DNA from 4 places in the Paenibacillus sp. FSL F4-0236 genome. Region 2 is predicted to be linked to each of the others. Evidence: predicted binding sites of a transcription regulator. Region 2 holds the regulator's gene; each other region holds the start of a gene.
What was found. Region 2 encodes Rex, which represses fermentation and respiration genes when NADH is low (regulators of the CRP and FNR family bind a similar motif). Its sites were predicted from a motif close to TTGTGAAATATTTCACAA; they were not measured.
Positions count from the first base shown of each region.

Region 1: NSQ29_RS27645 (cytochrome ubiquinol oxidase subunit I) is a predicted target of Rex. The motif match lies at 3,273-3,290, and genes of this name have one in related genera.
Region 3: NSQ29_RS29145 (formate/nitrite transporter family protein) is a predicted target of Rex. The motif match lies at 1,114-1,131, and genes of this name have one in related genera.
Region 4: scfA (six-cysteine ranthipeptide SCIFF) is a predicted target of Rex. The motif match lies at 1,749-1,766, and genes of this name have one in related genera.

Region 1 covers NZ_JBBOBK010000001.1:6,188,468-6,193,977, forward strand. The annotation lists gene NSQ29_RS27620 (MBL fold metallo-hydrolase) at 1-443, shown strand, start outside; gene NSQ29_RS27625 (hypothetical protein) at 409-618, opposite strand; gene NSQ29_RS27630 (S1C family serine protease) at 993-2,237, shown strand; gene NSQ29_RS27635 (cold-shock protein) at 2,657-2,857, shown strand; gene NSQ29_RS27640 (cold-shock protein) at 2,950-3,180, shown strand; gene NSQ29_RS27645 (cytochrome ubiquinol oxidase subunit I) at 3,404-4,798, shown strand; gene cydB (cytochrome d ubiquinol oxidase subunit II) at 4,795-5,510, shown strand, end outside.
Region 2 covers NZ_JBBOBK010000001.1:1,276,748-1,282,257, reverse strand. The annotation lists gene NSQ29_RS05850 (amidohydrolase) at 1-1,177, opposite strand, end outside; gene NSQ29_RS05845 (redox-sensing transcriptional repressor Rex) at 1,164-1,817, opposite strand; gene dinG (ATP-dependent DNA helicase DinG) at 1,949-4,810, opposite strand; gene NSQ29_RS05835 (tetratricopeptide repeat protein) at 4,947-5,510, opposite strand, start outside.
Region 3 covers NZ_JBBOBK010000001.1:6,535,181-6,540,690, forward strand. The annotation lists gene NSQ29_RS29140 (FAD-dependent oxidoreductase) at 1-960, shown strand, start outside; gene NSQ29_RS29145 (formate/nitrite transporter family protein) at 1,236-2,063, shown strand; gene NSQ29_RS29150 (MFS transporter) at 2,497-3,717, shown strand; gene NSQ29_RS29155 (GNAT family N-acetyltransferase) at 3,795-4,325, shown strand; gene NSQ29_RS29160 (MOSC domain-containing protein) at 4,306-4,950, shown strand; gene NSQ29_RS29165 (GNAT family N-acetyltransferase) at 5,038-5,510, opposite strand, start outside.
Region 4 covers NZ_JBBOBK010000001.1:5,365,309-5,370,818, reverse strand. The annotation lists gene NSQ29_RS23985 (DUF4855 domain-containing protein) at 1-460, shown strand, start outside; gene NSQ29_RS23980 (SF0329 family protein) at 741-1,310, shown strand; gene scfA (six-cysteine ranthipeptide SCIFF) at 1,792-1,941, shown strand; gene scfB (thioether cross-link-forming SCIFF peptide maturase) at 2,064-3,458, shown strand; gene NSQ29_RS23965 (S-layer homology domain-containing protein) at 3,849-5,510, shown strand, end outside.

The sequences.
Region 1 (5,510 bases), 4.9 Mb from region 2:
ATGATGCGGCGGAGCCGGTGGGTTACAATTTTTATGATGGAAAAGAAAAACTGTGTGTAGCTACAGATCTGGGATATGTTAGCGACAAGGTAAGAGATGCGATTTCAGAGGCGGACGTATTGGTGCTGGAGGCGAATCATGATATTGAAATGCTGAGGATGGGACGTTATCCGTGGAATACGAAACGACGTATACTTGGCGACATGGGTCACCTTTCTAATGAAGCAGCCGGAGCAGCACTAAGTGAAATTCTCACAGGACGGACTAAACGTACCTATTTAGCGCATTTAAGCCGGGATCATAATATGATGGATTTGGCTAAAATGTCGGTACGTTGCGCAATGGAGGATCGGGGCTGTTTCTTTAAAGATAGTGAGTTTAAGCTTTGCGATACGTATTATGACCAACCTACGCCATGGGATAAGCTGAGCCAGTTGTCATAAGCTGATCAAGCTCGGCAGTCTTTCGTTCTAATTCTTGGCGGGAGATCAGGCCTTTATCGATCATCAATTCGATCATAGCACTGAAGGCAAGGGTCATATGGTAGTGTTCATCCTTCAAATCGCCAAGCTTACCGATAAACTCCACCAGATCCATACTTGTGGAAAAAGAATTCATAATTATACCTCCTTATGTAGTAAAAACAGAACTGGAGTTGTAAAAAATTCGCAGGCTTTTTACCTCAGGAAAATCACGAAATGAGGGTTGCCTGTGATACAATTATAGACGTGATAAGCAAACTCTAAATTTATGGAACCTTTCTATTAGTGTAGTCTTTTAAGTTGCAAAATATTCCTAGTAGAGAAGATATATTGAAAGATTCTAAAATTCTTTCGATTAACTGAAACTATTGTGTGGTTAATGGATAAAGTGAAACTTTTTAGTGATTGTTGGAGTCTAAAGGATGCAGAGGTATATGCTTGGAACGTGATTGCTAGAGGTTCAGGTTTTAGATACTGTGAACGGTTGGCAATAGAAGGGGGAGATTTTCGGTGGGATTGTTTGATGACGATTTCTATTCAACTAAAGTATCACGGTCCAGAGGGGATGAAGCATCAAAGGGATCATTTGCTAACCGCAAGCATTCTGTGCGAAGATCGCGCAAGGGCTTATCCACTTGGCAAATATCCGCCGTCTGCTCCTTAATCAGTGCTGTGGTGGCAGTGTTTTTATTCAGTATGCTTACTGGACAAATGAGTCACGAAACTGCCCCGAAGTCGGTAGTAACAACTGGGGAGGTTGCCCCAAGCAGAGATCCGTTTGACCGTATCATTCAAGCCGCTGCTACGGTTCGTCCTGCAGTAGTAAGTATTATCAATCATAAAGAAGATAATAAAGAATTGAACATTCTGGATGAGTCAGCATTAGGCTCTGGAGTGATTTATAAAAAGGTAGATAATAAAGCATTTATCATTACTAATAACCATGTCATCGAAGACTCTAGCAATCTTGAAGTCGTAACAGTAGATGGCGAGACACGTAAAGCTACACTCGTTGGAACGGATAAAGTGAGTGACATCGCGGTCCTTTCTATTGATGCCAAAGGGATCAATACAATCGCAGAGCTCGGGGATTCCTCGAAGCTTCGTCTAGGTGAAACGGTCATTGCCATCGGAAACCCGTTGGGACTTGGTGACACATTGACTTCAGGTATTGTCAGCTATACTGAACGGAAGGTTCCCGTATCCTTGAATCAGGACGGCGTATATGATTGGGAGCAAGAGGTCATTCAGACCGATGCAGCAATTAATGAAGGCAATAGCGGCGGGGCGCTTGTGGATCTGGATGGTAAAGTCATCGGTATTAACACGATGAAAATCTCCGATGCAGGTGTAGAAGGGCTGGGTTTTGCTATTCCAGCTAACCATGTGATAGATACCGCTAATGAACTGGCTGAGAAAGGGCGGATTGCCCGTTCCTACTTGGGCGTATATTCGGTAGATTTAAACAATCCTTACATTCCTCTCGCAGAGGACCAACGCAAGGAACTGAACCTACCGAACAATGTTAAGGATGGAGTTGTAGTTCTGGATGCTGTTGGACCTGCACAAGAAGCGGGAATACAGTTCAATGATGTAATTACGAAATTTAATGATGAACCTATTACATCCACGCTTTCCCTTCGCAAGTATTTATATAATCAGACGAAGATTGGTGAGGATCTGAAGATTACCTATTATCGAAATGGGAAAGTCAATCAGACTACAGTAAAACTTCTTGAAAAACCAGAGGAATAATATGCTGGAAGTCGGCATATAATGATATAGCAGTAATGACAAGTAGAGCGGACTACCCCTTCGGTTGAGAAGGTAGAGCTTCCTGAAATAGCGATACTCTGTATCGCTATCGGGGATCTATTTCTTCTAAAGTTTTGATAAATATGGCAATTATAAGCTGATTTAATCAATTTTGGGCTGACTGGCAACCCTTACATTGGAAGGTAATACTTATTAGGGTAGAAACGGATATATACGGATGCCAGCTTGCCTTTGCTAATCAGGTGTGGTAATATGATATCAATCATACATTTAGTCCCTAATTTTCGCATTGAAAAGGGCTGTTATATTCGGTAATACAACCTTTTTCAATGTGTGAATTTTTTCTTTGTTTGAAGATAAAAAGAACATATTAATTTAAATTTGTGGAGGTAACACACATGCAAACAGGTACAGTTAAATGGTTCAACGCAGAAAAAGGATTCGGATTTATCGAAGTTGAAGGCGGAAGCGACGTATTCGTTCACTTCAGCGCAATCACTGGCGACGGCTTCAAAACTTTGGACGAAGGCCAACGCGTTGAATTCAACGTTGTTCAAGGCAACCGTGGACCACAAGCCGAAAACGTTGTAAAACTGTAATAATAGAAGAAACCGTCCCAGCTTGTGAAAGTTGGGACGGTCTTTTTATATCTAGTTAGTCACTATTGACTTACAGGATGGGAGGAACGGCAATGAACTACCGGAAGAAACCTTTGGAAGAAATACCGGAAGAAAATACCGCGATTTGGGCGTGTACCAATGATGGATGCAACGGATGGATGAGGGATAATTTCGCATTTGAACATGCGCCTTCTTGCCGTCTATGTGACTCTCCAATGGTTCGCAGCACGAAGATGCTACCACAATTGCTTAATTCGAATGGCGATCTCAAATCGCTGAAGAAGGGTATTTCCATTACCTAACCAATGCCTTTATGAGTCAAGCTTGTTATAGAACAGTGAACAACTTCAAGACGGTCAAACCGTCTTATTTTTTTTGCTTTTTTTAAGGTAAATTGTGATTTTTGTCACAAATCATTTGAATTTCACCGTTAAAAGCACCCCTTTGTGTGACATTTATCACAAAAGTGCGTCTAAATTTTTGACACAATATAGTTAACGAAAAGGGGAGAAGGAAGGGAAAAATATGGATACAGTAATGCTGTCGCGTATACAATTTGCGTCGACGACAATATTCCACTATTTCTTTGTACCGGTATCAATCGGACTAGCGCTCTTGATTGCGATCATGGAGACCATGTACGTTAGAAAAGGCAATGAAGAGTACAAAAGAATGGCACAGTTCTGGGGAAAGCTGTTTCTCATCAACTTTGCAGTAGGGGTAGTTACAGGTATTTTGCAGGAATTTCAGTTCGGGATGAACTGGTCTGATTATTCACGTTTTGTGGGTGATGTATTCGGGGCTCCACTTGCAGTCGAAGCATTGGCAGCTTTTTTTCTGGAGTCTACTTTTATTGGCATCTGGATATTCGGCTGGGACAAAGTGTCCAAAAGAGTGCACTTGTTATCCATCTGGCTAGTAGCTTTCGGTACGATGTTATCCGCTTTCTGGATTCTAGCAGCGAACTCCTTTATGCAGCATCCTGTGGGATTTGAGATAAATAATGGACGGGCAGAAATGAATGATTTCTTCGCGCTCATTACGAACGGACAATTGCTGGTTGAATTCCCGCACACGGTTCTTGCTGCGTATGCAACAGGCGCCTTCCTCGTAACGGGTATTAGTGCGTATAAGATATTGAAGAAACAAGATGTATCTTTCTTTAAGAAATCTTTTCAAATTGCAGCAATCGTAGGTATCATTTCTTCTATTGGTGTAGCCGTGGCAGGCCATGCGCAAGCACAGTATTTGGTTGAGACTCAACCTATGAAGATGGCGGCTTCTGAAGGACTGTGGGGTAAGAGTGGTGACCCAGCACCTTGGACCGTATGGGCTAACATTGATCCTGACAAGCAGGAAAGTTCTGGAGAATTTCAAATTCCGTATATGCTAAGCTTCCTTTCATACAGTAAATTTTCCGGTGAAGTTAAAGGTATGCTTGAGCTGCAAGCTGAGTATGAGCAAACCTATGGCCCCGGTGACTATATCCCGCCAGTACGTACGACATTCTGGAGTTTCCGGATCATGGTTCTAGCAGGAACGTTAATGATCGTAATGGGTATGTACGCAATGTATTTAATGTGGCGCAAAAAGATGGACCGTCCAAACACTTGGTTTATGCGGTTTATGTTATGGGGAATACTGCTTCCTCCAATCGCGAATACAGCAGGTTGGGTCATGACCGAATTCGGGCGTCAGCCATGGACGGTATTCGGATTGATGACAACGGAAGACAGTGTGTCGCCTAACATTACAAGTGGTCAGGTTCTATTCTCTGTTATTTCTTTTACAGCGATTTACGCCATTCTCGGATTAGTTCTAATTGGTTTGTTTATGAAAGTGATTAAAAAAGGTCCTTATGCGATGGATAACGATCACGGGGATTCGCATGATCCATATAACGAGGAGGGCGCCCAATGATGTCTCTTAATGAATTGTGGTTTGTGCTCATTGCAGTTCTGTTTATAGGGTTCTTCTTCCTGGAGGGTTTCGATTTCGGCGTAGGGATGGAAACACAAATTCTCGCTAAGAATGACACTGAGCGCCGGATTCTGATTAACTCGATCGGACCCTTCTGGGATGGAAACGAGGTATGGTTAATTACTGCTGCGGGTGCAATGTTTGCGGCTTTCCCTGAGTGGTATGCAACGTTGTTTAGCGGATTTTACATTCCCTTTGTCTTTGCTTTATTAGCTTTGATTGCACGTGGTGTTGCTTTTGAATTTAGAGGTAAACGGGATTCCGTAGCTTGGAAAAAAACTTGGGATGTTTGTATCTTTTTCGGCAGCTTCCTCCCACCTTTCCTCCTTGCTGTGGTGTTCGCCAGCTTCATCAAAGGTTTGCCGATTGATGGGGATATGCAAATGTACGCAGGTTTTACAGATATCGTAAATGTGTATACCGTAGTAGCTGGTGTGACTGTTGTCCTTCTTTGTTTGGTACATGGTCTCATGTTCACAACGTTGCGTACAGTGGGTGATCTACAGGCTCGCGCTCGAAAAATGGCGCAAAGATTGCTTTTGCCACTTGGGGCTCTATTGCTCGCTTTCGTGGTAATGACTTATTATATGACTGATATTTTCGAACAACGTGGTTTAGTTCTTATGATTATAGTAGCGCTGGGAATTATCGC
Region 2 (5,510 bases):
TGGCACTGGCAGAGTATACAGCATGAGACAACAGATCTGTGTGTGGTAGCAAATGCGGCTGGTCTATATCAATCGCGATAAAGTCCGCTTTCATGCCAACAGCGAGTCTACCCACATCATTTAAAAAGATAGACTTTGCGCCATACTCTGTAGCTATACGCAGCGCTTCCGGAGCTGGAACAGCCGTCGGATCACCACTTACACCTTTATGGATGAGGGCTGCAAGACGCATCTCTTCAAACATATCCAGGTTATTATTGCTTGCCGCACCATCTGTACCCAGTGATACCTTCACACCAGCCTTTAGAAGATCCGTAACCCGAGCCACTCCACTAGCCAGTTTCAGATTACTTCCTGGGTTATGAGACACGCCTACATCATGACGAGCCAGTATCTCGATCTCTTCATCATTCAAATGAACGCCATGTGCAACAATAGACGGACGTGTGAACATTCCAAGCTTCTCTAAATGCGCTACTGGCCGAAGTCCGTAATCCACCACATTCTGCTCCACTTCGCGTTTGGTCTCGGACATATGGGTATGCATCGGTAAATCCAAATCATGTGCCGCTTGAACAAACTTAACAAAGAAGTCCGGTGGGCAAGTATATGGGGCGTGTGGCGAGATCATCGTCGTAATTCTACCATCAGCCTTACCATGCCAATTTCGTGCAAAAGAAATCGCTTCCGCAAGCTTGTGATTTTGTACTTCCTCTGGGCATAATCCGATTACGCCTCTCATCAGTACAGAACGAATGCCTGATAATTCGACTACCTCTGCTACTCGATCCATATGATCATACATATCCAAGAAGGTTGTAGTACCACCTTTTAGCATTTCCAGTACCGACAAGGAGGTTCCCCAGTATACATCTTCTCCAGTGAATTTCGCTTCCATCGGCCACATCTTCTCTTGAAGCCACACCTGAAGTGCTAAATCATCTCCATAACCACGAAGCAATGACATTGCCGCATGGCCATGTGTGTTTACCAGACCTGGCATAAACAGCAGACGACTGCCATCAACAACTTGCACATCATCTTCCATTAAAGGCTCTTCTTTTCCTATGTAAGTGATCAAATCATCTTCAATAGTCATATATCCATTCAGAACCGGCTCATCCGTTCCCGGAATAAGAAAACGCCCGCCCTTAATAATCGTTTTACTGCTCTTCATTTCCGCTTTCTTCCTTTCCGTCTTTCAAATAATAAGCAAGGCTTTGCAAATCCGTTGTAAAATCGGCAGCATGAACCCGGATATTCGATGGTGTTTTTAGAATCACTGGTGCAAAATTCAAAATCGCCTCAATGCCAGACTCAATGAGAATATCTGCTACATTCTGCGCTTCTGAATCAGGCACAGTAATGATCCCAATTCGAATACCTTGCTCACGAACCGTCTGACCAAGCTCCTCCATCGGTTGAACGGTAAGAGAGTTGATTTTCCGCCCTACCTTAGGTGCATAGGAGTCAAATATAGCGGTAATCTTCATAGTATCTTTCAGATAAGCATTGTAATTAGATAATGCATGTCCAAGGTTACCGGCACCTACTAAAGCCACATTCAATTGTTGATCCAGCTTCAGAATATGACGGATTTTTTCAATAAGATAAGTTACGTCATACCCGATACCTTTTCTACCAAAGTCTCCAAAATAAGCTAAATCTTTACGAATTTGAGCAGGATTCAAATCAAGTTTTTGTCCTAGTTCTTGTGAGGAAACGGTTAATATTTCACGTTTCTGGAGATCATTCAAGAAACGCAAGTACACAGGAAGTCTGCGAACAACGGCTTCTGATATTTTATCCGATTTCATAATTTACCTCCTAATTTAAGTGATATTCTGTTCAAATCCTATCGAAATATCTGCACCTCGTCTCAAGGAAGAGCGGTATTCTTATACCGCCCTTCCTTGTAGAGTGATTAATAAGATCGATGACGTTCTTTTCAAGAAACGCCTCCGTCTTCCAACCACTCCGCTATACGAGGAACCATTTGATCCGTAAGCATATGCTCCATTTTCGGGCCAGGCAACGAATAGAGGAAATACTTCCCATAGTGAGATTCGATCACCCTTGTGTCATACACAATAACAATACCCCGATCTTGCGCTGTCCGTACCAGCCTCCCAAATCCTTGCTTGAAGCGAATAACCGCCTGAGGAACAGACAACTTCATGAACGGATTCTTTTTCTGGGCTTGTAATAACTCAGACTTCGCTTCCGCTAGGGGGTGGTTTGGCGGTTGAAATGGGAGTCTCACGATGGCCAAGCATGTTAATGCTTCACCTGGAATATCTACACCTTCCCAAAAGCTGCTTGTTCCTAACAGTACAGAAGCTGCACTGTCCTGAAAACGGCGGATCAGCTTGCTACGGCTGCCCCCCTCCACGCCTTGACCTAACACCGTGATCTCTTGTGAGGCTAGAGCCTCTTTCAGAGGATCGTAAACCTGGCGTAGCATCTTGTAAGAAGTAAACAGGACAAGCATCCGCCCACGTGTTGTAATAGCTGCTTCTGCTAGTGACTGTACGAGTGTATCGACAAATCGGGCATCGCCTACACTCCCCTTCACACTTGGGAAATCCCGCGGAATAACTAACAGCGCCTGCTCCCGATACTTAAAGGGAGAAGGCAGGAGTGATGTCATCAGACGCCCCTCTTCCGCAGCTTCATTAAGTCCGAGATTATCAATCATAAACTGGAATGATTTATCCACAGAGAGTGTCGCCGAAGTTAGTACGATACTTTTTTTCTTGTCGAAAAACAGCTCCTTAAGCTGAGTACTAACATCAACAGGAACGGCATACAGCTGTAGCGATTTACTGCGATAATTTCCATTCGCCTCCAGCCAATATACTACATTCTCATCATTTAATCCCATAAAAAACCGTACTTGCTCACGTATAGAAGCTAAATCCTTAAATAAGCCGCTAATATCGGTAACTAGGCTATCTGAGGAAGATTGACCTTCTTGATCTCGCATCTCATTAAGCATTTTATCACCTTTACGGATAATTTCGCTTAATGTCAGATTCATAGTATTCTCTAAAGCAACCAATTCATCCCAATCTTTCGGTTTACGGGTAGGAAGTAGCCGCATGACTAACTGGCCGGCTTCTCCCGCCGCTGCATCGCTGCGTTCCGGCAAGAGGCTGAATAGTTTATCACTAAGCAGATCCCAGGTTTCTTTTACGGTAAGAAGGTCCGGATAGATTCTATCGATCACTCCGCTCCATTCAGAAGCTTCCTCACTGCCTGATGACTGAAGCATTTGGCGAAGTGTAGGAAGTTGGCCATTTCGACTATCCTTATAAAGACGCGATAGTGTATGTGCCACCGTGAAATGCTTCATATGCATGCCTAAATGCTTGCCAGCCACGTCCTCCAGATGATGGGCCTCATCTATTACAAGATGTTCATAAGCCGGAAGTAGTTGATGCCCAGCCTTAACATCTGCGAAAAGCTTAGAGTGGTTCGTAATGACCACGTCTGCAATACCAGCTTCATGCTTAGCCCGATGATAATAACACTTACGGAACCAAGGACACGAGCGACCCAGACAAGAATCGGTATCGCTTGCTACCGTCTCCCAAAAATCTCCGCCACGTCCACTTAGATTGAGCTCTTCGTCATCTCCTGATTCACTTTGTGTCAGCCAAACGATCATCTGAGCCGCAGTAAGCGCATCTTCCCTCGGACTTATAAAGTCTTTTTTATTAATTTTATGTTCGAACTTACGAAGACACAAATAATGCCCTCTGCCCTTAAAAATTGCAGCTTTAAATGGAAAAGGAACTACCTGCGTTAACAAAGGAATATCACGCTCACGCAATTGATCCTGCAGATTAATAGTATGAGTGCTGACCATGACTTTTTCATTAGTGCGTACGCTTTGGTATATGGCAGGCAATAAATAACCAAGGGATTTACCGGTTCCTGTCCCTGCTTCGATCAATAGATGCTTATCTTCGGCAAGTGCCGTCATCACCTCATTGATCATAATATCCTGAGCTTCTCGGCTTTCATACTGTGGCAAAGTTTCTTTAAGTCGTTTCGTTACTTCATCCATATAATCTGTAAAAGATAAATTGTGTAGTGGATTCTCAGCATGCTCGTCTCGAGGTGGAGCTAATTCGTTCCAGTCTCCTACAGCAAGCGCTAATTGACGATAGAAAGTCAGATCACCTTCGGGCTGAAGCGTCTCCGCTTCCCGTTCACGCAGCAGACCATCAAAATACCAACCCAGATCACTATCCTCTTCCCTAAACAGCTCACAGAGTCTCTGAATCGTCAGCAGAGGCAAATCGTAGAGCTCCTCCAGACATTTCAGCAATACAAGAGCAGTTGCGAGTGCATCACTGTCTGCCTGATGCGGACGATCGTGCGTCACTCCAAAATGTGCACTAACTGATCCTAGTTGATAGGATGTGAGGGAAGGAAAGCAGATTTTCAGAAAATCAATCGTATCTAAAATCCGCCCTTGAAATGGTAAATACCCACATCGGTCTAAGGCATTTTGCAAAAAATGGAAGTCGAATGCGACATTATGCCCTACAAGCACAACATCATCCAAGAGTGGGACAAGCTCCATCATCATCTCATCCAGCTCAGGTGCATCCTTTACATCATCGTCGGTAATCCCCGTTAGACCAGTTATAAAAGGAGGTATCGGCGTTCTGGGCTTGACGTAGGAACCATATACCCGGGAGATGGACCGGTCTTCTTCTATAATTGCAAGGCCAACCTGGATAATTTCACCCACGGATTGGGTTCCCGTTGTTTCAAAATCAAGCACGGCAAATTTCATTATAATTCTATTCCCTTTCAATTGAGACTCTTAATCAGCATAACAGAAGTTGCGAAAAAAGGCGATGCACACCACTGGTTCAGGGGATGCATCGCTTGAATGAAAACGCGGAATAATAAACCGTAAACGTAATAATTTACAATAATGAAACAAGCTGATTTCCGAAATGAAGCTTACCTCCTCGGCGGCGGCAAACCTCCAAATTAACGGTTGGTTCAGGAAGTGCCGGGTCAAGTTGCAAAGAAAGGGCAAACAGCTCCTGCGCTTCATTGAAACGTTCTTGAGAGGCCCTGATGCAACCTAAAGCGTTATAAACCATTGCCTTCAGCTTGGTTTCCCGTATCAAACCGAGCATATGGTTCAGATGGCTCCAAGCAGCTTCCCCCTCCCCTTCCTGCAGGTAAGAGATGGCTAAATATAATCGAGCAGCCAAGCTATCCGGATATTGCACAATAACTTCCTTAAACTGTTCAATACATTTCCCATACATCAGCAGCTTATAATACCCTTGACCTCTAACAAAAGTATCCATGCACAGCTCGGGTGCTTCCTGCTCTGGCACTTCCTCTTCAACCACAGTCGTAAAATCTACACTTTCACGAAAGTGACTTAGCTTCTCTGCAAAGGCCAGCCATTCATCCATCACTTTATCACTAAGTCGATGCAGCATATTATAATTGCATAAAAGCTCATTCCGGCG
Region 3 (5,510 bases), 5.3 Mb from region 2:
CATTCCAATACCATTATAGAAAAAGCTAAACAAGCGAATAAAATCACAGTCGTAGGCGCTGGGTATATCGGCGTTGAGTTGGTGGAAGCCTTCCAAATGAACGGAAAGCAAGTTACGCTGATTGATGGCGAAGATCGTATTTTGAATAAATATTTGGACCCAGAGTTTACTGCGCCGATCGAACAATCCTTTAAGGATCATGGTATTAAATTAGCGCTGAATGAGAAGGTAAGTTCTTTTGCTGGTGAAGGTGGTAAAGTTACCAAGGTTATCACAAGCGAAGGGGAGCATGAGGCGGATCTTGTAATTCTCTGCATCGGCTTCCGTCCGAATACTGAGCTGTTAAAAGGTCAAGTGGATATGCTGCCTAATGGCGCAATTCTGGTTAATGATTATATGCAGACTAGTTGCCCAGATGTGTATGCCGCTGGTGACAGCTGCGCGATTCATTACAACCCTACGGGTAAGCACGCTTATATTCCACTGGCAACCAATGCAGTACGGATGGGCACTTTGGTCGCACGTAACTTAGTGAAAGAGACGATTCCTTATATGGGTACTCAAGGGACTTCGGGCATTAAGATTTATGAAGATAATATCGCTGCTACCGGTCTTACGGAAGAAGGGGCTAAGGCTGAAGGAATGGACGTAGAAACTACCATGATTATTGACAACTACCGTCCAGAATTTATGCCAACCTTCGAGCAGGTGCAATTAAAAGTGGTATTTGATCGCGCCACACGCCGCATTCTCGGAGCGCAAATCTTGTCCAAGACGGATTTGACGCAATCGATCAACACAGTATCTGTATGTATTCAAAATAAAATGACAATCGATCAGCTTGCCTTTATCGATTTCTTCTTCCAACCTCATTACAACAAGCCTTGGAACTTCCTGAATACAGTAGGCCTCGAATCGCTACCGGCATCAGTACCAAGCAAAGAGGCAGTAACCGTATAATTTAATTGCCTGTGAACAATAAAGTTGGGTAAACCGGAGCCATATATGGCTCCGGTTTTTTGTGATTGATGTTGGTACTATTTACCTTTAAAATAATATGGAGCCTGTTCTTACAAATGTAATTATGGATGTGCTTCGTTAAATTTGACATGTCAGTGAAAAGTTTCACTTAGTTTTTCATTAAGTGATAATTATCACGTTAATGTGTTTTATGACACGCTACAATGGTCGTAAAGGAACAAATTTTAAGTAAATAGATGAAGGGGATAGGAATCATGGCTTATAATAAACCGCAGCAGATTGCCGCAGTCACGGTCGAGAACGGCATAAAAAAGGCGCACAATCCTTTAAGCACCGTACTAATTCTGGGCTTTCTGGGAGGAGCGTTTATCGCGCTCGGATTTTTACTGGATATTCGCGTCATTGCTGGCGCACCACATGAATGGGGATCCATCGCTAACTTTATTGGGGCAGCTGTCTTCCCTGTCGGATTGATTCTAGTACTGCTTGCAGGAGGAGAACTGCTGACAGGCAATATGATGGCTGTGCCACTTGCTTTTATGGCGAAAAAGATATCCTTCTGGGAAGTGGTTAAGAATCTCGTATTGATTACCCTGAGCAATTTAGCGGGAGCTTTGTTTGTAGCTTACTTTTTCGGTCACGTGGTTGGTTTAACCTCTGACGGTGTGTATTTGGAAAAATTAGTGGAGATGGCAGGACATAAGCTTGAGGCAGACTTCTTGCCGGCATTTGTTTCCGGTATCGGTTGTAACTGGCTCGTAGCTTTGGCGGTATGGCTCTCCTATGGAGCAGATAACTTCAGTGGCAAAATCCTCGGTATCTGGTTCCCAACGATGGCTTTTGTAGCTATCGGCTTCCAGCACGTTGTAGCCAACATGTTCTTAATTCCGGCAGCTATTTTTGAAGGTTATTTTTCATGGGGAGAGTACTTCAACAATTTTGTTCCGGTATGGCTAGGAAACTTGACGGGCGGTGCGATCTTTGTTGCGGCAGCTTATTGGATGGCTTACCTGCGCAAAGAGCCTGCATCTATTCAGTCCGTGGACAGCATGTCCGGCAGCGGTGTAAAAAAACACGCCTAAACCTATCTTATAGAGCACTCCTTAGAATAGTTGAGGGGTGCTTTTTGCTGTATAGACAAATAAAATCCGCCGTGATGTATCCGAGCTCGGGGGAACGAATTCGGATGCACAGCGAATTTTAAAAGGGGGAGTGTTTCTAGGCTCTATTACCCCGACTTTGTAATAACGAAACACTTCATTATTGTTTAGTCTACTTTACGGAAGACAGCGGCAACTATAAAATATAAATAGATAGTAGAAATAGGGAGGACTGCGGACGTGAAAGGTGCTACTTTTTTCTCAGCTACGTTAGAAGTTAGTCCTAAATAAGAGGTGAAGTATACTGAGACTTTATCACGATAGCACGTCAATGCGTCTGCTTGCCCTGAACCCTGTTTTGGGATAATACTGGATGGAATAATGACACATATATTACAGGGGATGTACACTACTTATGAAGTTTTTACAGAATTATCCTAAAGAGGTTAAGATATTTTTAATTGCTAGTCTTATTAATGCAACGGGTAGTGCGCTGATGTGGCCATTGGTTACAATGTATGTTTTTGATGAGCTTGGACGCAGCATGTCGGATGCCGGATTAGTGATTCTTATTCAATCAGTTGGAGGAATTGTGGGTCAACTACTCGGGGGCTCACTCTATCATAAGGTAGGCGTTAACCGGCTAATTGTTGGAGCGCTGGGCATGAATGCACTTGCTCTGTTCACTTTGCCGGCAGCAAGTAACAACTGGACGTTATTTATGGTCGCGATGGGACTGGTAGGGCTCTTTAATTCACTGTCCTTACCTGCGATTCAGGCATTTATCGGCTTTCGTTTTACGAAGCAGCGCGGAGAGTTGTTTAATGTTATTTATGTCGCTAATAATATTGGTGTAGCACTGGGTACGGCGTTAAGTGGTTTTTTGGCCGATATTTCTTATATGCTCAGCTTTGTGATGAACGGCGTAACTTCAGCGGTATTTGCGGTATTCTTTTTTGTATATCTCAAGAAAGTCGGAGGAGATTCTCCACAGGAGGTCGCAGAACACCAGAAGGCTGGTCCTGACAAACAATCTACCTGGAAGCTAATGGGGCATACACGAATTTATCTTTATATGGGTATTGCCTCGATGTTCCTACTATTAGGGAACTCTATCTGGAATACAGGGGTATCTCCGTTCATTATTTCTGAGGGCTGGCCTAAGAAGACTTATGGTTTTCTCTGGACGCTTAACGGAATTCTCATTTTTGCAGCTCAGCCGCTCGTAACAGTAATTAAACGCTGGTTCGCATCTACCTCAACGGCGCAAATGACAGTAAGTGCTCTATTTTATTTGGGTGGGTATGCTGTTCTTTTATGGATGCCGACTTATTCAGGTCTAGTGCTTGGGATGGTACTCGCTACGCTTGGGGAAATGCTGATATCTCCGGCCATGCCTTCCTTTATTTCGGATCATGCAGGTCGCAGTGCTCCTTTTTATTTAGGGCTAAGTGGAGGCATGGGGGCAGTCGGCAGGGTGATTGGACCATACTTAATGGGTAGGTTATACGATAGTGGAGGCTTAGCGCCTACCGCATGGTTGGCATGTGCGATGGCACTGCTGTCCGTAGGATTCTTTATCGTTCATGCGTATATCAACCGCCGAGGAAATTCATTGGAGCGGTCAATGGGATAGTTGAGAGTTGAGCATAGTGGATTCAAATGATCTACTGTGAATTCTATAGAGGTGCAAGGCAAGGGGTGTACATCTTTATGAAACTTAGCAACAAGGATAGGTTTATAATAAGGTTCTCAGAGATTAAAGACGTGCGGGAACTGATTCATCTGGATCATATGATCTGGACGGAGAACACTAGCCCGGGGCCATTAATGTGGCGTTCCCAAGAGGATTATCTACTGAATGCTCCCCCGGGTTCGCAGCTAGTAGCACTAAAGGATGACAAGCTATGCGGATATGTTGGGTTTGGCTGCCCTAGTCGAATGGAGAGTAACAGGCATGTGTGCGAGGTCAATATTGCTGTTCATCCGGATTATCAACGTTTAGGTATTGGTCGGCAGCTCATAGAGGCTATTAAGGAACATGCCGCAGATAACGCCATTCGTAAGCTGCGTCTGCGCGTATTATCCTGTAATGAATCAGCGCTTTCTTTTTATCGTAAATGCGGGTTTGTGGAAGAGGGACGTCTGCGGGAGGAGTTTTATCTTGGCGGTCGATATGTGGATGAAATCTTTATGTGCTGCATGCTGACAGGAGGAGAAGGATATGGAGATCATCTCGCTTAATGTGGGGCGGCCGGTAACAGTGGATTATCGGGGGAAACCTTTGGAGACTGGGATTTATAAAATGCCTGTCGAAGGATCAGTTCAGCTACATATGAGCGGATTTGATGGAGACGGGCAAGCAGACCTTAAACATCACGGGGGACCTGACAAGGCAGTTTGTGCCTACCCCATCGAGCATTATCCCTACTGGGAGCAGCAGCTTGGGAAGAAACTGGAATACTCTGCCTTCGGGGAAAATATAACAACTGCCGGCTTATTAGAGACAGATGTGTGCATTGGCGATGTGTACGAAATAGGTACCACTGTGCTGCAGGTCAGCCAGCCACGTTATCCTTGCTTCAAAATCTCACAAAAGCATGGCCCGGCAGATCTCCCGGCTCAAGTGCTGGACACTAGATATAGCGGATTTTACTTGCGTGTGCTTCGTGAAGGAAAGATCTCAACAGGAGATAAGATTGTCAAAAAAGAAAGTGGAGCTGGCGGTGCGTCCGTGGCGCATGTACTACATTTAATGCAAGTAGGGCTGCAAGAGGAAGCTGCACTGGCAGCTCTTGCGGAGCTAGAAACTCTCTCCGCCGTAGTGCGGAACAAGTTTAGAAAACAGCTGGGTCTGCCGGAGAGTTAAACACTATCTACAAACCAAAATAAGCCTGGAGGCGTGTGCCTTCCAGGTTTATTTCTATTTATGAGCGTGTTGCTTGCTTAGCCTAACTTAGCCGAGCAGCTGCCATTCACTACGCAATAGACCGTATACGGCATGGTTGACGTAGCCGTCAGGCAGTTTCTCTGACTGTCTAATCACACCCTCAAGGACAAAACCAAGCCGTTCCGGGATCGCCCGGCTGGAAACATTTCCGGTCGCGCAGCGAATTTCTACACGCTGCAGCTCCATTTCCAGTAGTGCATAGTCTACTAGAACCCGACAGGCACTGGTCATATACCCTTTACCTTCATATCCTTCACCCAGCCAGTAGCCGATCCCAACAGATCGGTTATGCCAGTCAATTTGGTGATACCCAATAACACCGGCGAGCTCACCGCGAACCCATAGTCCAGCGGTAAAAGCACCATTGTCAGTGCTTTGTTTAACCGCATTTTTGATGAAATTTAGAGTGTGGGCCTGTTCCGTAACGGCATCCACCCAAGGGAGCCATTGTCGTAGTCGTTCCCGTGAGTGCTCTACTA
Region 4 (5,510 bases), 4.1 Mb from region 2:
TGACGGAATTATTACCGCGCATGATGGCAAAGAAACGATTCAGTTCAACCCGGTCAAGGCAAGATACATGAAGTTACAAGGCATAAAAAGAGCAACCGATTACGGATATTCCATCTACGAGTTTGGTGTCTATAACCTCTCGGGCGCTGTAGACGTGAAAGGCATTGAGGGCATACAAGTAAAGGTTGACGAGGAAGCGAAAAAAGTAACGATTGATGGATTGCTGATGAATGGCGTCCTTACAAATGTGAAGTTGAAGGTGCTTGATCCAAAAGGCAAGGTTCAACTCGAAGATGAGACGAAGAGTACAGTCGCGGGAAGCTTCCAATTCACATTCAAACTTACGGGTAATTTAAAGGGAACCAATGAGGCGTATCTATCGACTGGCTATATGAGCGAGCCTGTAAAAGTGACCTTTGAATACTCAAAAGAAAACCCGGGTAAAGGTCACGATAAGTAATGGAGAAATAATCATCCAAGCAGCAATACGACCCGCGCTGAAACTTCCTGTACCGGTTATCGAATTATCTGTCCGAGTAAGACTAATAACCGAAGTAAAAACGTTTGAGGCGTAACATAACAAGCCGATTAGGTACCAGACCACGGGGTCTATACCTAATCGGCTTGTTTCTATGTACAGTATCAAGATATTATTCAGGTTTTAGTGGGATTGTATTATGTATTGTATAATAGAACGACTGCCTCAACAGGTATTTATAACATAAAACATAGGAGGATACATGTCCTGGAGCAAATTGAAGCAACAACTGGAGAGTTTTCTCTGTCCTGCGTTATACGGCAGGGTTGAATATCGCGCAAGCAGTTACCGTTATTTACCTGATAAATCAGGGAATTGTTATATTTCGGTAGATAAAAAGAACGTACTTAATATGAATGATAGAACTAGCTCAATTAGATGGTATCAGACGGAGCAGGAGATTAAGAATGATTCAGATCTTCAAATTCCTATCAACCATGAAGAAATTGAAGCGGTTAGAAAAGATAGCAAGGGGATCATCCCGGAGGATCGTTTAATAGTCATTGCAAGAAGCAGAAAAATATCAGAAGTTGCAAAGGAGCTTTTGTCAGCACAGACGTCATTAAGTAAATCCAATTTTATTGTTATAGCTACTAAGTATTTATCTATTTCCATAGAGGAGAGCTTAGAAAGTGACGATATCTTATTGAATATTCTAGCCTTAGTGGACAGACGAGTTGGAAAAAAGCGAATTTTAAACATGAGCGAGAAGATGAAGTTAAAGCATCCAAGTGTGCAATATTTTTATGAACTAAGGCGTAGTACATTATAAAAATAAATAACTTCATTGAATATTCAAGAAACACTCCCTACAAAAATCCCTAATTCTACGCGACTTCTTCCCACCATAACAATAGCCATGATAATGAGAGGGATGTTCGCATATAGTGCATATGGAATCGGAGAGTGTCGCTCTACTGGTAAGGAAGGATACAGTGTTATGAAATCCTTATATTTATTGGACTTTACGGACAAGTATGAGGAAAAATCGTTGTTAAAGAGATGGCATCATTGCCGTCTCTTTTTTGTTTCACTTTTTTAGTATTGCGCTGACTCTGGTTCCCGCTACCGCATCTTACGATCACAAGTACGAAGACTGCAGCATAATTAGCGTTGATGCTTATGTTCAAGCTCTCTCTGCTCTGCTCTGCTAGGTGACGGGAATCATAGACGTACTTGCGTGATGTTGCTACGATGTTCCATGGAAATTAAGTGAAAGTGATCACAAGAAATTACAGAAGGAGTTATTTATCGTGAAAAGAATCGTAACACTGAGCACCCGCAAACTGATGGATACCGCAAAACACGGCGGATGCGGCGCATGCCAGACATCTTGCCAATCCGCTTGTAAAACTTCCTGCGGCGTTGCAAACCAGAAGTGTGAAAATGCAATGAACAGATAGGATTCGGAATTTTACCGCCCATTGCTCCGCTGATGGGCGGCTATTTTTAAGAAATGGATTCTATCCCTAAAGGATGGCAAAGCCGTTTCTACTTGTGTGCAAAAGGAGCTTGATTAGTAAGTATGATTCATCAATATAAACTAAACGGATACAATATCGTGCTCGATACCTATAGTGGCTCGGTGCATGTTGTTGATGACCTAGCATATGAAATTATAGCGGATTATGAGAAAACTTCTGCCGAAAAAATCGTGACAACGCTGTTGGATAAATATAAAGATGATTCCAGCATTTCCGAGAGCGACATTCGAGAAACCATCGCGGATATCGAGGAACTTAAAAATGATGGCCAGCTCTTTACAAAAGATGAGTATGAGAACCTCTCGCTCGATTTAAAAAAACGGAAAACTTATGTTAAGGCACTCTGCCTCAATGTTGCGCATACCTGTAATTTGTCATGCGACTATTGCTTCGCTAGCCAGGGGAAATACAACGGAGATAGGGCAATCATGAGCTATGAGGTTGGACAAAAAGCTATCGATTACCTGCTTGAAAATTCGGGTCATCATCGAAACCTGGACATCGACTTTTTCGGCGGGGAACCGCTTTTGGCCTGGAAAGTGGTTAAACAGATCGTAGCTTATGCAAGAAGCAAAGAACAAGAATACAAAAAGAAGTTCCGCTTCACCTTCACGACGAACGGGATGCTGCTGAACGATGAGGTCACCGAGTTTTTAAATCAGGAAATGTACAATGTCGTATTAAGCCTGGATGGAAGAAAAGAGGTTCATGACCGACTTCGCCAAACGGTTAACGGAAAAGGCAGCTACGATCATATTGTTCCGAAGTTCCAGGAATTCGTTCGTAAGCGCGGAGACCAAGAGTACTATGTACGAGGAACCTACACTCGCAACAATGTCGATTTTACCAACGATATATTTCATATCGCTGACCTTGGTTTTGACAAGCTCTCAATGGAACCGGTCATCTGTGATCCAAGGGAACCTTATGCACTTACCGAGGAGGACCTCCCGGAGATATACAACCAATACGAAATTCTCGCCAAGGAAATGATTGGGCGCGGTGAGCAAGGCAAGGGATTTACCTTTTATCATTACATGCTTGACCTCTCGGAAGGACCTTGCATCCAGAAGAGAATCACTGGCTGTGGTTCAGGAACCGAATATCTTGCTGTCACCCCTTGGGGAGAGCTTTTTCCTTGCCATCAGTTCGTAGGGGATGAAGAATACAGCATGGGGAACCTCTGGGATGGCATCACAAAGCCTGAGCTGCAATGTCAATTTAAAGAGAGTAATTGCTACTCGAAGCCGGAATGCAAAGACTGCTGGGCGAAACTCTACTGCAGCGGCGGTTGTCCTGCCAATGCGCTACACGCGACGGGTTCCCTGGTCGGAACCTATGACTTCAGCTGTGACATCTTCCGCAAGAGGGTCGAATGTTCCATGATGGTGAAGGTTGATGAATCTATTAGAGCGATGGAAGGGCAATCTAGCTAGTTAACGTAACGGACGAATAAACTATAACCGAGGAATAGACACTTTTAAATAAAGTGCCTTTCTCGGTTTTTTTGTATGAACTAGAACTATGATCATAGATCGTTTTTTCCATCGGCAATCAGGATGAGGAATTCAAAACGTGACGGCCTAATCTGTTTAATAGACAGAGAGGGCTTTTTTAATGTGCGAATCTATGATTTTTTCTTTGAACACAAATACATATGACTAAAGTCATATTAAATTCGTGATTTAGCGTATTTTTTTGTCGAAAAATAAACTATTTTCTAGTGAATGTCGATATAATAGGATAGAAATCTTCTTTTCTGTAGTAACTGCAATTACGGAAGCGTTAACAATTATATGAATAGTCATTCGACAAGGAGGAAAGCGATGTTAAAAAAGTTAGGCAAGATTGGATTGGCATTTATTTTAGTCATTGGGCTACTGCCGATGATTTCACTCCAGGCATACGCTGCCACACCTTCATTCACCAAAACGGTGGACTTTCCCATTCAGCCTCCAGTTACAAACGCCTCGGGTAAGAATGTTTCTGATGTTGATGTTCTTCCTGACGGAAGTACCGCAGTAGTGTTGAACACATTCGCTTATCAAGGTAATTCCTACGTTTATTCTTATTTTTTGAAGATTTTTGACAGCACGGGAGCTCCTAAAGCGGATGTTCCTCTAAGTAACTTAATGGATACCTATTACAAAATGACTGATGTGAATATGCTTGCGCTAAGTGATGGAAGGATTCTGATTACTTACCATAAAAGCGACAGCGGCGATAACAATTTGCAATTGGGAACCGTTAGGGAGAGTACTCCCAATGCCTATTTCATGGTGCTAAACCAGTCAGGACAAAAGGTGGTCGGTCAAACGCAGATTAATACATACTCTGCCGCCAGTACCCCGGCACTCACGCGCTTTGTCTCTATAACAGAATTGTCTGACGGCAATATAGCTTTTTCCTGGCAACGAAACGACAATATTAGCATGGCTACGCGTGTGTTCTCTGTTACGGGTAACCCGATCTCGAGCGAAACACTGCTGGTTTCCCATAATGCGAGCATGTCTTATGTATCCGCTGGAGACGGTGTATATATGGTTGCTTATAATTCGGGAGTAGGGCCCCAGACAGATACTATTCATCTGAAGATATTCAGTAATAGTGGGACTCTGTTAAAAACGATTGATAAAGGAATAAGAACGGATGAAAAACAGCTGTTTCTATCAACGTTGAACAACGGCAATTTCATGTTCAGTCAATATAGTTATAGAAACGGCACATCAACAGTCTCCTTATATGATAAGAACGGTACGAGCAAAGGTGATTTTACGGTAAATGGCTCTCTAGGCGAATCTTCGGCTGCTATTTATAGGGATGGTGCAAATCCGGGCTTTGTAACCGTAAGTACGGACCCCACTTCTACCAATGCCATCAATGATGCGTACAACAACTTTAAAGAATGGTCGGGAACGCAGTATGCTTACCTGAATTATTATGACAATGACGGTAACTTAGTCTTTACATCGGATCAGCCGATGGATTCCGCTCCGGTGGCTATGCAGGGTTTCAATGAAGCCACTTGGATGTACGCTGTGGAATATTATCCAAGCTTCAAATTGTATCCCACCTTTGGTGACAAGCTTGTCTTGGCGACAACCGATAATACGGATGCTGATCATTATAGAATAACCGCTAAAATATTTGAGACGGGAGCTCCGGCACCAGCGGCTATCATTGACTATGCAGCGGAGCAACTGACCGGACTGACGCCAAACAGCGCCTACTCGGTTAACAACGGTACGGCGGTAACGGCGACAGTGGATGGTAAGCTAGCTATAGACATCAGCTGGTTTGGAACGTCAGTGAGCATCGTGAAAAAAGGCGATGGCTCGTCGACAACGGATAGCCCGGCACAAACGCTGACTATTCCATTCCGTCCAGGGGCACCGACTGGTGTAACGGCGACGAATGAAACGGCGATAAGTGCTAACGATGGTACATTGACTAACGTAACAACTGCGATGGAGTACAAGAAGGGTGTG